3 regions of the Terrabacter aeriphilus genome follow, and region 1 is predicted to be linked to each of the others. Evidence: predicted binding sites of a transcription regulator. Region 1 holds the regulator's gene; each other region holds the start of a gene.
The links. Region 1 encodes HrcA, which represses chaperone genes, less so after heat shock. Its sites were predicted from a motif close to TTNGCACTCGNNNNNNNCGAGTGCNAA; they were not measured.
Positions count from the first base shown of each region.

Region 2: the regulator HrcA is predicted to act here: its motif matches at 3,277-3,303, upstream of groL (chaperonin GroEL).
Region 3: the regulator HrcA is predicted to act here: its motif matches at 3,086-3,112, upstream of ABD979_RS09685 (Hsp20/alpha crystallin family protein).

Region 1 is NZ_BAABIW010000010.1:101,896-106,674, forward strand. Features, by position in the region: gene ABD979_RS07400 (CHAP domain-containing protein) at 1-1,473, shown strand, start outside; gene ABD979_RS07405 (DUF3097 domain-containing protein) at 1,574-2,458, opposite strand; gene hrcA (heat-inducible transcriptional repressor HrcA) at 2,646-3,716, shown strand; gene dnaJ (molecular chaperone DnaJ) at 3,832-4,779, shown strand, end outside.
Region 2 is NZ_BAABIW010000014.1:62,856-67,634, reverse strand. Features, by position in the region: gene ABD979_RS09455 (SigE family RNA polymerase sigma factor) at 1-160, shown strand, start outside; gene ABD979_RS09450 (hypothetical protein) at 157-1,431, shown strand; gene groL (chaperonin GroEL) at 1,526-3,157, opposite strand; gene ABD979_RS09440 (HIT family protein) at 3,380-3,850, opposite strand; gene ABD979_RS09435 (MBL fold metallo-hydrolase) at 3,849-4,736, shown strand.
Region 3 is NZ_BAABIW010000014.1:108,260-113,038, forward strand. Features, by position in the region: gene ABD979_RS09665 (histidine phosphatase family protein) at 1-726, shown strand, start outside; gene ABD979_RS09670 (NAD(P)H-hydrate dehydratase) at 723-1,610, shown strand; gene ABD979_RS09675 (ANTAR domain-containing protein) at 1,916-2,659, shown strand; gene ABD979_RS09680 (MerR family transcriptional regulator) at 2,748-3,062, opposite strand; gene ABD979_RS09685 (Hsp20/alpha crystallin family protein) at 3,205-3,648, shown strand; gene ABD979_RS09690 (hypothetical protein) at 3,659-4,006, shown strand; gene ABD979_RS09695 (GAP family protein) at 3,984-4,667, opposite strand; gene ABD979_RS09700 (DUF6325 family protein) at 4,735-4,779, opposite strand, start outside.

The sequences.
Region 1 (4,779 bases):
GCCGTGCGCTCGACCAGCTACTGGCGCCAGTCGACCGGGCACAACTGCACGAACTACGTCGCCTACCGGCTCGTGCGCAACGGGCTGCCGAACACCAAGCCCTCGACCCTGTCGGGCAACGCCTACAACTGGGGCCCGTCGTTCCCGGGCCAGACGAACGACGACCCGGCCGTCGGCGCGGTGGCCTGGTGGAACACCTCCTTCTCCTCGACCGGCCACGTGGCCTACGTCGAGAAGGTCGTCTCGGCCGACGAGATCCTCATCTCCGAGGACAACTGGGGTGGCGACTTCCGCTGGCGCAAGGTCACGCGCACGGGCGGTCGCTGGCCCAACGGCTTCATCCACCTGCGCGACCAGGCCGCACCGGTCGTCGACGTCGACGCGTACCGGCCCGTCACGCCGGTCAGCCTGCTCGACACGCGCACCGGTGTCGGCGTCGCGGCGGGCAAGGTGGCCGGCGGGACGTCGGTCAGCGTGCCGGTGGCGGGCCGGGCCGGCATCCCCTCGGGGGTGGGGACCGCCCTGCTCAACGTCACGGTGACCGGCGCGGCGAGCGCGGGCTACCTCACGGCGTACCCCTCCGGCTCGGCCCAGCCGGCTTCGCGGAGCGTCTCCTTCCCCGCGGGCACGACCCTGCGCGAGCACGTGCCCGCCCGCGTCGGGGCTGACGGCCGGGTCCGGCTCTACACCTCGCGTTCGACCGACCTCGTCGTCACGGTGGTCGGCTGGTACCCGACGACGGGCCACCTCGTCTCCGTGACGCCCACGCGGGTGCTCGACACCCGCACCGGCACCGGCGTCGCCAAGGTGCGCGTGCCGGCGGGCGGCAGCGTCGACCTGCCCCTCGCGGGCCGGGGCCTCGTGCCGGCCACCGGGGCCACGGCCGTGGTGCTCGACCTGTCGGCCACGACGCCGAGCGCCGGAGGGTGGCTGACGGCATACCCCACCGGGTCGACGCGCCCGACGACCGCGCACGTGCGCTACGACGCGGGCGTCGACATGACGGGCGCCGTCCTGACGCGCCTCGGCACGGGCGGCAGCGTGACGATCCACTCGACCGCGCAGACCGACCTGCTCGTCGACGTGCTCGGCTGGGTCAAGGTCGGCGCCGACCTCGTGCCGGTCCCGCCGACGCGCCTGCTCGACACGCGATCGGGCCTCGGCGCGCCGACCGGGCGGGTGGCCGCCGGTCGCACCGTCACGGTCCCGGTGCTCGGCCGTGGCGGCGTGCCGACGGTCGGCGTGCGCGCCGTCTCGCTCACCGTCACACCCATCGCGCCGACCGCGGCGACGGGTGTGACCGCCTACCCGGGCGGCACGAGCCGCCCCGCGACGGCGGACGTCACGGTCGGCAGCGGCCGGACGCTCGTCAACACCGTCGTCGTGCCCGTCGGGGCCGACGGCACCGTGACGCTCCACACCTCGGCGTCCGCCTACCTCGTCGTCGACGTGCAGGCGTACCTCAAGAAGTGAGGACCTGAGCCGGCCGGGTGGGACCGGGCTCAGCTCCTCGCGCCCGTCAGGGCAGCCGTGGGTCCGGCGCCGCAGCAGCGGTGCCGGACCCACGTGCGTGTCAGGCGCCGGGCTCGGTCACGAAGTCGATGAGCTCCTCGACGCTCGCGAGGAGGGTCGGCTCGAGGTCGGAGTAGCTGCGCACCGTGCCGAGGATCCGCTTCCACGCCCGGGCGATGTCGGCCTGGGTGGCGTGCGGCCAGCCGAGCTCGGCGCAGATGCCGTGCTTCCACGAGGTGCCGCGGGGGATGACGGGCCACTGCTGCCAGCCGAGGCGCTCGGGGCGCACCGACTGCCACACGTCGACGTAGGGGTGGCCGAGCACCTTGACGTGCCGCGAGAGCCCGGGCAGCGCGCGGGCCTGCTCGACGATGCGGGCCTCCTTGGTGCCCGGCACGAGGTGGTCGACGAGCACGCCGAGCCGGCGGCCCGGCCCGGGCTCGAACTCGGCGATGATGCCGGCGAGGTCGTCGACGCCGTCCATCAGCTCGACGACGACGCCCTCGACCCGCAGGTCGTCGCCCCAGACCTTCTCCACGAGCTCCGCGTCGTGGCGGCCCTCGACGTAGATCCGCGAGCCACCGGCGACCCGGGCCCGGGCGCCCTGGACGGCGACCGAACCGCTCGCCGTGCGGGACTCGGCGCGCCGGGCGTCGGCGAGGCGGGCGCTCGCCGCGGCCGCGGGCGGGGTCAGCGTCACGGGCGCACCGTCGACGAGGAAGCCGGGCCCGAGGGGGAACGCCTTGGTGCGCCCCCGCCGGTCCTCGAGGTGCACGACGTGCATGCCGCCCGCCTTCTCGACCCGCACGACGGCGCCGACCCAGCCGGTCTCGACCTCCTCGACGACGAGGTCGGGCTCCGCGGGCAGGGGCGTCGAGCGCCCCCGCTTCGGGGCGCGCCAGTCGCCGCTCAGCACGTCGGATCCGTATCGGTCGATGGGAGGCACGGCAAGGGAGCGTATGCGGCCCGGCCGGCTCGCGCCGCGGCGCCACGCGGGTGGCGGGCGGGCGGCATACGGTGGAGTCGGAGATCCACGGCCCACGACGTAGACTTGGCACTCGTCGACCGAGAGTGCCAGAGTCGGTCGTCGACCGCTGTGCGAGGCGGTGACCGGGCTGCGAAGGAGGGACACGTTGAGCGAGGACCGCAGGCTGATGGTGCTGCGCGCCATCGTGCAGGACTACGTCCAGACCTCCGAGCCGGTCGGCAGCAAGGCCCTCGTCGAGCGACACCACCTCGGCGTCAGCGCCGCCACGGTGCGCAACGACATGGCGCTGCTCGAGGAGGAGGGGCTGATCCACGCCCCGCACACCTCCGCCGGGCGCGTGCCGACCGATGCCGGCTACCGCGTCTTCGTCGACCGGCTGAGCGCGGTCAAGCCGCTCGGCCCGGGGGAGCGGCGCGCCATCAGCCAGTTCCTCGAGGGCGCCGTCGACCTCGACGACGTCGTCGACCGCACCGTGCGCCTCCTCGCCGGGCTCACCCGGCAGGTCGCGGTCGTGCAGTACCCGTCGCTGACCCGCTCGACGGTGCGGCACATCGAGCTCGTGCCGATGGGCACGAGCCACCTGATGATCGTGCTCATCGTCAACACCGGACGCGTCGAGCAGCGCGTCGTCGACACCGGCCGCGTGCTCGCGGACGCCGACGGCGAGCGGCTCGTGGCCTCGATGCGCACCCGGCTCAACGAGGTGGCCGCGGGCGTGCCCTTCACGGTCGCCGCCACCCGGCTGCGCCACCTCGTCGACGACGCCGCGGCTGCGGCCGGCACCGACGGCGCCGACGACACCGACCGGGCGGCCATGGAGGCCGTCGTCTCGGCGCTCGGCGACGCCCTCGTCGAGGAGCGCGAGGAGCGGGTCGTGCTCGCCGGCCAGGCCAACCTCGCCCGCGCCGGCACCGACTTCCCGCGCACCATCGGGCCGATCCTCGAGGCGCTCGAGGAGCACGTGACCCTGCTGCGGCTGCTCGGCCAGCTCGGCGACGACCCGGAGCTCGTCTCCGTGCGGATCGGCTCGGAGAACCCCGTGACCGGCCTGCAGACGACCTCGCTCGTCTCGATGGGGTACGGCTCCGGGGCGGAGCGCGTCGCGAGCCTCGGGGTGCTCGGCCCGACCCGCATGGACTACCCCACGACGATGGCCTCGGTCCGCGCCGTCGCCCGCTACGTCTCCGAGATCCTCGACGCGAACCAGGCCACCTGACCACCCGCCCGACCCGGCCGGACCCACCGACCGGCCCACCACCGTTCCCGGCGCCGACGACGCCACGCCGTGACCGACGGAACCGAACGCACCACGCACCAGAAGGATGCCCAGCTTGAACGACTACTACGCCGTCCTCGGGGTCTCGCGCGACGCGAGCCAGGAGGAGATCAAGAAGGCCTACCGCCGGCTCGCCCGCAAGCTGCACCCCGACGTCAACCCGGGTGCCGAGGCGGAGGAGGAGTTCAAGCGGGTCTCGCAGGCCTACGACGTGCTCTCCGACCCGCAGAAGCGCCAGTCGTTCGACATGGGCGCCGACCCGTTCGCCTCCGGCGGCGGCGCCGGCTTCGGTGCGGGCCAGGGTTTCTCCTTCAGCGACGTCATGGACGCCTTCTTCGGCGCCGGTCAGGCGGGCGGCGCCCGCGGACCCCGGTCGCGCGTGCAGCGCGGCCAGGACGCCCTCGTGCGCCTCGACATCGACCTGGCCAAGGCCGTCTTCGGCTCCGAGGAGGAGCTGACCCTCGACACCGCCGTCGGCTGCGGCCGGTGCGGCGGCGACGGCGCCGAGCCCGGCACGGGGCGGCAGACCTGCCCGATCTGCAACGGCGCCGGCGAGGTGCAGCAGATCCAGCGCAGCTTCCTCGGCCAGGTGATGACCTCGCGGCCCTGCGTCAACTGCCAGGGCTTCGGCGCGACGCTGACCGACCCCTGCCACGACTGCTCGGGCGACGGCCGCGTGCGCACCCGGCGCTCGCTCAAGCTGAAGATCCCCGCGGGCGTCGACACCGGCACCCGCATCCAGCTGACCGGCGAGGGCGAGGTGGGCCCGGGCAACGGGCCCCAGGCCGACCTCTACGTCGAGATCCGCGTCGTCAACCACGAGACCTACACCCGTCGCGGCGACGACCTCCACTGCAGCGTCGAGCTGCCCATGGCGGCCGCTGCGCTCGGCACGAGCTTCAAGCTCTCCACCTTCGACGGCATGGAGGACCTCGAGATCAAGCCGGGCACGCAGAGCGGTGACGTCTTCACGCTCCGTGGCCTCGGCGTGACGCACCTGCGG
Region 2 (4,779 bases), on a different contig from region 1:
GCCCCGGCAGCAGCGGGCCGCCCTCGTGCTGCGCTATTACGAGGACCTCACGGAGGCCCAGACGGCCGAGATCCTCGGCTGCTCCGTCGGTACCGTCAAGAGCCACACGAGCCGGGCCCTGAAGAACCTGCGCGTCACGATGAGAGAGGCCACGGCATGAGCCCCGAAGAGTTCGACCTCCGGGCCCACCTCGACAGCGAGGCGGAGCACGTCAACGCCAGGGGCAGCTTCGTCGAGGCGGTCCTCGACGCCAAGCGCCGGAGCGACCGCCGTCGCGCCGTGGCCGCCGGTGTCGCCGCCGTCGCGGTCCTCGCCGTCGCGGTCCCCCTCGCATGGTCAGGCCTCGGGGGCCGCACGAGCGCCGTCCCCGCCACCCGGGCCCCGAGCCTCTCCGCCACGCAGACAGGCGTCCCGACGAGCACGACGCCTGCCCCCACGGCCGTCCCGACGCGCACGGCCTCGGCCGCGGACGCCCGGGTCACCGCCCGTCCGACGCTCGCCGCCAGCGCACCCACGACCGACCCCGGCGTCCCGTATGCCGTCGCGGGGCTCGTGCGCGACGGCGCGCGCCCGCCGCTGAAGGCCCCCGACGAGGCCGGCTTCGCCGCCTTCAGCCGGCTCGACCACGGCGGCTACGTCTACCGTCCGACCTCCGGCGCCGACCAGGAGGTCACCATCGTGCTGCCCGACGGCACGTCCTCGGTGCTGAGCGGCGCCGACCGCTTCGTCGTCAGCGCCGACCGCACCCGGATCGCCTGGCGTGACGACTCGGCCGTCCTCACTCCCGGCACCGGCGTCATCCACGTCGCCGACAGCCGCGGTCGCGAGCTGAGGACCGTCCGCGTCGACGCGGGGCCGGCGGCACTCGTCGGGGACACCCTCTACGCGGCGGAGCTCGCGGGCTACGACGACACCGGCTCGTCGGTCCGCATCGAGCTCGACACGGGTCGCAGGACCAGCATCCGGGGCATCGTCCGAGGACTTGACGCGGCGGGCCGGACGGCCCTCGTGGTCGACCCGGTCCCCGACGAGACCGACGGCGCTCGCCCCGCCGGCCACTGCTACCGCCTGCTCGACCTCACCGTCGACCCACCGGTCGTGCGGCTCGCGGTCTGCGGCGACGTGACCCCGACGGGGATCTCCCCCGACGGCCGCCACCTCCTCGCTGCGCCCGGGTCGGTCGTCGACGCGACCACGGGCCGCGTCGTCCTCGACGCCGTCGGGGACTCGGGCCTGCAGGTCGAGAGCTCACGGATCACGGACGACGGCACCGCCCTCGTGATGTCGGTGGACTCACCCGACTTCGCCCGCAACGGTCTCGTGCGCTGCGAGCTCACGGGCGCGTGCCGGCAGATCGGACCGAGCGCCCCGGAGCCCGCCCCCGAGGACGGCGACACCCCTCGCACCACGCACGCCGTCGCCGACAACTGAGCCGGACGGCATACGCCCCCCACGACGCCGAAAGGGCGGCTCCCCCGTGGGGGAACCGCCCTTCGGTCTGTCGCGAGGCGTCAGGGGGTGGGGCTCAGAAGCCCATGCCGCCCATGCCGCCCATGTCGTCGCCACCGGGCATGGCCGGAGCGGACTTCTCCGGCTTGTCGGCGATGACGGCCTCGGTCGTGAGGAAGAGGGCCGCGATGGACGCCGCGTTCTGCAGCGCCGAGCGGGTCACCTTGACCGGGTCGATGATGCCGGCCTCGAGGAGGTCGACGTACTCGCCGGACGCGGCGTTGAGGCCCCAACCGGACTGGAGGCCGCGCACCTTCTCGGCCACGACTCCACCCTCGAGACCCGCGTTGATCGCGATCTGCTTGAGCGGGGCCTCGGTCGCGACGCGAACGATGTTCGCGCCGGTCGCCTCGTCACCCTCGAGGGCGAGCGAGTCGAGCGAGTCGGCGGCCTGGATGAGGGCGACGCCACCACCGGCGACGATGCCCTCCTCGACGGCGGCCTTGGCGTTGCGCACGGCGTCCTCGATGCGGTGCTTGCGCTCCTTGAGCTCGACCTCGGTGGCCGCGCCCGCCTTGATGACGGCGACGCCGCCGGCGAGCTTGGCGAGGCGCTCCTGGAGCTTCTCGCGGTCGTAGTCGGAGTCCGACTTCTCGATCTCGGCCTTGATCTGGGCGATGCGGCCCTCGATCTGGCTGCGGTCGTCGGCGTCCTCGACGATGGTCGTCTCGTCCTTGGTGACGACGACCTTGCGGGCCTTGCCGAGCAGGTCGAGGGTGGCGTTCTCGAGCTTGAGACCGACCTCCTCGGAGATGACCTGACCACCGGTGAGGATCGCGATGTCGGTGAGCATCGCCTTGCGACGGTCGCCGAAGCCGGGGGCCTTGACGGCAACCGACTTGAAGGTACCGCGGATCTTGTTGACGACGAGGGTGGCGAGTGCCTCGCCCTCGATGTCCTCGGCGATGATGAGGAGCGGCTTGCCCGACTGCATGACCTTCTCGAGGAGCGGCAGCAGGTCCTTGACGTTGCCGATCTTCGAGTTGGCGACGAGCACGTAGGCGTCGTCGAGGACGGTCTCCATGCGCTCGGTGTCGGTGACGAAGTAGGCCGAGATGTAGCCCTTGTCGAACCGCATGCCCTCGGTCATCTCCAGCTCGAGGCCCATGGTGTTGGAGTCCTCGACGGTGATGACACCTTCCTTGCCGACCTTGTCCATCGCCTCGGCGATGAGCCCGCCGATCTCCTCGTCGGCCGCCGAGATGCTGGCGGTCGAGGCGATCTGCTCCTTGGTCTCGATCTCCTTGGCCTGCTCGAGCAGACGGGCGGAGACGGCCTCGACGGCCTTCTCGATGCCGCGCTTGAGGGCCATCGGGTTGGCGCCGGCGGCCACGTTGCGCAGGCCTTCCTTCACCATGGCCTGGGCGAGCACGGTGGCCGTCGTCGTGCCGTCACCGGCGACGTCGTCGGTCTTCTTGGCGACCTCCTTGACGAGCTCCGCGCCGATCTTCTCGTACGGGTCGTCGAGCTCGATCTCCTTGGCGATGGAGACGCCGTCGTTGGTGATCGTGGGGGCGCCCCACTTCTTCTCGAGGACGACGTTGCGGCCCTTCGGGCCGAGCGTCACACGGACGGCGTCGGCGAGGATGTTCATTCCCCGCTCGAGCCCGCGGCGCGCCTCTTCGTCAAACGCAATGGTCTTGGCCATTCGGGTGGTTCCTCCCACGCGAATCGATGGTGGTGGGCCGCCTGACGCCCGCGACGGACGGGACCGGTCTCCTCAGCTCACGTCGCTGCGAACCCAGCCCCTCGGCACACGGCCCATATCTGTCACTCCCACAGGGAGAGTGCTAACGCCATTATTGGCACTCTCGACCTGAGAGTGCAAACAGTCCGGGCGTCGTCCGCCCCCGCGTGCGGCCCGCCCGGCTCAGCGGGCCGCGCCCGCTGCCAGCGCGGCGACGATGCGACCGGCATACTCCCCCGACTCCTGCGGCGACGCGTACGTCGTCCGTGGCCAGAAGAAGCCGCGCAGGCCGTCGCCCTTGGTGCGGGGCACGACGTGCACGTGCAGGTGCGGCACCGACTGGCTGACGACGTTGTTCATCGCGACGAAGCTGCCCTGCGCGCCGAGCCCCTCGACGGCTGCCGCGGCCAGCCGCCGGGTCGCCCCGAGCAGGCCGGCGTGCAGCGGCTCCGGGAGGTCGAGCAGGGTGTCGACGTGCCGGCGCGGCACGAGCAGGACGTGCCCCTTGAACACGGGTCGCCGGTCGAGGAAGCCGACGAAGTCCGGCTCGTCGAGCACGACGTCCGCCTCGGCCTCGCCGGCCACGATGGAGCAGAAGACGCAGGCCATGGCCCCACCCTGCCACGCACCCGGCCGCACTACGGTGGGGCGCATGCCCGCACCGACGCGCCCGTCCTCGACCGGAGCCGGCTTCGTCGAGGTGGCCGACCGTGTCTTCGTGGCGCGCTACCCGCAGTGGGACGTCAACGTCGGGCTCGTGCTCGGGCGTGACGGAGCCGTCGTCGTCGACACCCGGGCCAGCGACCGGGAGGGCAGCCAGGTGCGAGGCGACGTGCGCCGCCTCGGTCGGGACATCGAGGTGCGCCACGTCGTCAACACGCACGTCCACTTCGACCACACCTTCGGCAACGCGGCCTTCGACGCCGCCACGGTCCACGCGCACGACAACGTCGGCCGCACCTGGCGCGCCGACGAGGAGCGCATCAAGGCGGCGTTCCGCGCCGATCCCGGCGACGGCCCCGAGTTCGGCTACACCGCCGACGACGCCGCCGAGGTGCTCGCCACCGTCGTCCGCGGGCCGGACCGCACCTTCGGCTCCCACGCGACGATCGACCTCGGCGACCGCGTCGTCACGATGACGTATGCCGGCCGCGGCCACACCGACGGCGACGTGGCCGTGCTCGTGCCCGACACGGCGGCCCTCTTCCTCGGCGACCTCGTCGAGGAGAGCGCTCACCCGTCGTTCGGCGGCGACTGCTGGCCCCTCGAGTGGGCCGACACGCTCACGACGCACCTGCTCGACGTCGAGGAGCGCACCGTCGTCGTGCCGGGGCACGGGCGAGCGGTCGACGCCGCCTTCGTCGAGCGCCAGCGCGACGACGTCGCCGCGGTGGCCGCGGTCATCCGCGAGCGCCGCCTCGGCGGGATGAGCCTCGAGGCGGCGTTGCAGGAGGCCGACGCCCGACTGCCCTATCCCCTGGGCGACCTCGACGCCGCCTTCCGCCGCGGATGGGACCAGCTGGCGCCACCTGGCCCCTGACCGCGATCGCGGCGGCAGGCAGGCAGGCAGGCAGGCAGGCAGG
Region 3 (4,779 bases), on a different contig from region 1:
CTCGTGCTCGTGCGCCACGGCGAGAGTGTGGGCAACCTGGCCGACACGGAGGCGCACCGGCGTGAGTCGCGCCGGCTGCGGCTCGACACGCGCGACCCCGACACGCCGCTCTCGCCGCGGGGTCGTGAGCAGGCGGCAGCCCTCGCCCGGCACGTCCTGAAGGGTCCCGGCGCCCACCCCGACGTCGTGTTCAGCTCCCCCTACGTGCGGGCCGCGATGACGGCCCGCACGGTCGGGGAGGCGATCGGCCTCGACCCGGTCACCGACGAGCGGCTGCGGGAGCGCGACCTCGGCGTCTTCGACGGCCTGACCGGCCTGGGCATCCGTGAGAGCCACCCCGAGGAGGCGGAACGGCGCGAGCGTCTCGGCAAGTTCTACTACCGTCCGCCCGGGGGTGAGAGCTGGACGGACGTGGCGCTCCGGGTGCGTCACGTGCTCGCAGACCTGGCCCAGCGGCACGCGGGTCGTCGGGTGTGGGTCTTCACGCACCAGGCGGTCATCATGAGCTTCCGGCTCGCCCTCGAGGGCCTCGACGAGCAGACGGTCCTCGCGCTCGACCGGGACGAGCCGCTGCCCAACTGCTCGCTGACGCGCTACCGGCGGCAGGGCGACGGCGGGCTGGCCCTCCTCTCCTTCGCCGACGTCGGCCACCTCGACGACTCCGAGGCCGAGGCGACCCGCGAGGAGCCGGACTCCGAGCCGGGGCGGCGCGAGGGCGCGCGATGACGGCCCACCCCACGATCCGGATCGACCCGGAGCTGCTCGGTTCCTGGCCGTTGCCCGCAGCCGACGGCGACAAGTCGCAGAGGGGCACCGTGCTCGTCGTCGGCGGCGCCAGGCAGACCCCCGGGGCGGTGCTGCTGGCGGCGGAGGCCGCCCTGCGCGTGGGAGCGGGCAAGGTCCAGGTCGCGACCGCCCGAGACACCGCCGGCGCGCTGGCGGTCGCCCTGCCGGAGGCCTACGTCGAGGGCCTGCCCGTGACCCCGGCCGGTGAGCTCTCGGTGTCCGGCGCCGAGCGGGTGCTCGAGCTAGCCGACGCCGTCGACGTCGTGCTCATCGGGCCGGGCCTCGGCAACCCGTCGACGGCGAACCTCTTCGTGTCGCAGGTCGTCCCCGGCCTCGACACGTCCGTGGTCGTCGACGCGCTCGGGACGGCCTTCCTCACCGACAACCTGCGCGGTCTCTCCCACCTGGCCGGTCGCGCGGTGCTCACCCCGAACGCCACCGAGCTCGCCGTCATGCTGGGGCGCGGCGAGGACGAGGTCGAGCAGGACCCGCTCGCCGCCTGCCGGGACGCCGCGGACAGGACCGGTGCCAGCGTGCTCAGCGGGACGGGCGAGCTGCACGTGGCCGCCCCGGACGGGAGGGCGTGGTGCTGCGACTCGGGGCCGTCGGCTCTGGCCACGGCGGGGTCGGGCGACGTCAAGGCAGGAGTCGTGACCGGGCTGATGGCGCGCGGTGCCCCACCGGAGCAGGCGGGCGCCTGGGGCGCGTGGCTGCACGCCCGGGCGGGCGCCCTGCTCGAGCAACGCGGTGGCGGCTACCTCGCCCGCGACGTCGTCCTCGCGGCGGCGGAGGTGCTGCAGCGCCTGACCCCGAGCGGCCGTTGACCCCGAGCAGCCGGTGAGCGCGAGCTGCCGTTGAGCGCGAGCAGCCGGACCCGCACGCGGTGTCGTGACGCCGGACGAGCCTGTCCGGGCCGACTGTCGGAGCGCCGGTGTACGTTGGTTCTCTTGATCGCGGGCACGGGCCGCGGGGCCCCGAACGGGTCGCGCGGCGCGCAGGCACCTTCAACCGACGAGGGAAGCCGCGCCCGCAAGGGGTTCCCTTGTCTCGCACCTCTCCCCGTCCACCGACCCCTGCTCTCGCAGTGTCGCCGGACGTCGATGTCATCTACCCTGTTGCGCCGCTTTCCGTGCGGGCGCCGTCCCCGGCACTGCGCGAGCCCATCGGGCTCGACGGCTCCCGTTCGTTCGCCGAGACACCTGCCTCCCGCCCGCAGAGCGCCGTCGACGACGTCGCCTCCGTCGTCGGGGGGGTGCTCGCCGCGACGACGCGGGTGGTCCGCGACGCCTCGCACCTCTGCGTCCACGTCGTCCGACGCGGCGGGGGCGTGCGACTGCTCACGGCCACGAGCGAGGTCCCGCCCGCGTTCGACGAGCAGTTCACGACCGGTCGGGGCCCGGCCGCAGCCGTGCTGCGTGGTGACCGACGGCGGGCGGTCCTGCGGTTGGGGTGCGCGGACGACGAGGCGCGGTGGCCGGGCGTGGCCGCGTGCGCGGAGGCCCTGGGGGTGCGGACCCTCGTCGCCGTCAGGCTCGCCTGGCGCGGACGGGTGGTCGGTGTGCTGACCCTCGCGTCGTCCGCGTCGGACGATGTCCCGGAGGCCGTCGTGGAGCTCGTCGCCGCGGTGGCGGACCACCTCGCGGTCACGGTCGCGACGGCGCAGCAGGCCGAGCAGCTCGAGCAGGCTCTGGTGACCCGCCAGGAGATCGGGCAGGCCGTCGGCATCCTCATGGAACGTCACGCCCTCACGGCGGACGCGGCGTTCGCCTACCTCCGGCGTCTGTCGCAGGACGGCAACGTCAAGCTGCACGCGGTGGCGCAGGCAGTACGGAGTGGCGATCACGAGATCGGCGTTCCGAGGAGTAGCCCATGACGGGCTGCCTCGAGCGATGGTGAATGTGACTGCCCTCGGTGGGTACTGGCGCAGTGAGCCGCTGGCCGGGTTCAGCCGCGCAGCTCGGTCAGTGGCGTCCCCCGACGCGCAGGGCGGCGACGCGGGCCCGCAGCGCCCGGTTCTCCTCCTGGAGCTCGAGCAGCATCCGGATGCCGGCCAGGTTGACGCCGTCGGCGAGCAGGGCGCCGATGCGGCGCAGCCGGGTGAGGTCGTCGGCACTGTAGCGGCGCGTGCCGCCGGGGGTGCGGTGCGGCGTCAGCAGGCCTCGGGCCTCGTAGAGCCGGAGGCTCTGCACCTCCATGCCGACCAGCTCCGCGGCGACCGTGATGCCGTAGACGCCGCGCGCGGGGTCGGGCGCGGTCGCGTGGTCGTCGCCCGCCATCCGTGCCTCCTCCGCCCGGTGGTGTCGGGCTCTTGCGCACAGTGTGCCAGTCGTGCTACACAAAATCTACAGCGCATGCCACAGATCGACAGACGCGATCGTGGCCACACCGGAGCATCTGGACGCGATGGAGGTGACAACGATGCTGATGCGCACCGACCCGATCCGAGAGTCCTTCCGTGACCTCGACCGCCTGGCCCAGCTGGCCATCGGCGGCAACGGCACCCTCGCCCGCCCCTCGGCCATGCCGATGGACGCGTGGCGCGACGGCGACACCTTCCACGTCGAGCTCGACCTGCCGGGCGTCGACCCGGGGTCGATCGACCTCGACGTGGAGCGCAACGTCGTCACGGTCAAGGCCGAACGCCGCGCACGCGCGAGCGACGCCGAGCTCATCGCCGCCGAACGCCCGCGCGGCGTCTTCAGTCGCCAGCTCGTGCTCGGCGACAGCCTCGACACCGAGCGCATCGAGGCGAGCTACGACGCCGGCGTGCTGAGCCTCGCGATCCCCGTGGCCGAGCGGGCCAAGCCGAGGCGCATCGAGATCGCCCAGCCGGGCGAGGGCCGGGCGACCATCACCGCCTGAGGCGAGTGCGATGACCGAGCCGATGACGTATGCCGGGTCGACCCGGCAGACCGACGTGGACGAGGCGTTCCTCGAGATCGTCCTGGGTGACCCCGACCTGCTCGACGCGCAGTTCGCGGAGATCGTCCGCGCGGACGGGCCGCGCGCCACACCAAGCCCGACGCCGGGGCCTCCCGGACGACGGCGGGCTCCCGGCGCCGGGCGCGGGAGCGGGGCGGCCCCCGGCGGGACCCGCCGCGAGGGGGACTCCATGGCGCCGCGTCGGGAGCGGTCGCCCCCGTCGAGCCGCGGGCACGCGCCCGCCGAGCCCGGCGCGCGGACCCCCGACCGCCGGGTCAGACCAGTCCGAGGCCCGTGAGCCCCTTGACCGCGAACCACGCCCCGAAGACGAGCCCGACCCCGATCACGAGCGGCCGGTTGTGCCGCGTCAGCCAGCCGGCCGCCGGCCCGAGGACGTCGTCGGCCCGGCGTGGCGCGACGAAGGCCACGACGAGGGCGGCCACCTGCAGCGTCTGGGCCAGCACCACGAAGAGCACGAACGTCAGCACTCCCGTCGCGGTCGGCAGCGCGGCGTCGTGGATGGCCGCGACGGCTCCCAGCGTGAAGACCCAGAACTTCGCCCCGACGACCATGCTCAGCGCGCCGAACAGGTAGGCCCTGCCCGGGCGCATCGAGGCGGTGGCCTCGAGCCACCGCGGGGGTGGGGCGTCCTCGTCGGGTTGGTCGAGCGCCTTGCGCCCGGCCATGACGAGGAGCAGGACGCCCAGCACGAGCAGGAGCGAGGCCGTGAACGGCGACGCCGCGTCGGGTCCGGGCGCGCTCGTGGTCGGGGTCTCGGGGCGAAGCACGACGCCGAAGACGAGCCCCTGCAGCAGCCGGACGGTCGAGACGCCCGCCACCCAGGCGAGGGCGGGCACCCGTCCTCCGCCCTGGAGGAGCAGGAGCACGACGACGACCTGGATGGGGACGACGGCGCTGCCCACGACGAGCGGCAGCAGCGCGCCCCAGACGCCGTTCACGGCGACACCCGACGATGGGTCATCGGCACGTCCGGCTGGTCGGCTCCGTGCGGGAGCGGTGGGGTGCTCACCCGCTGATCGACTCGAGCGCCTCTCGCACGTCCTCGGCCGG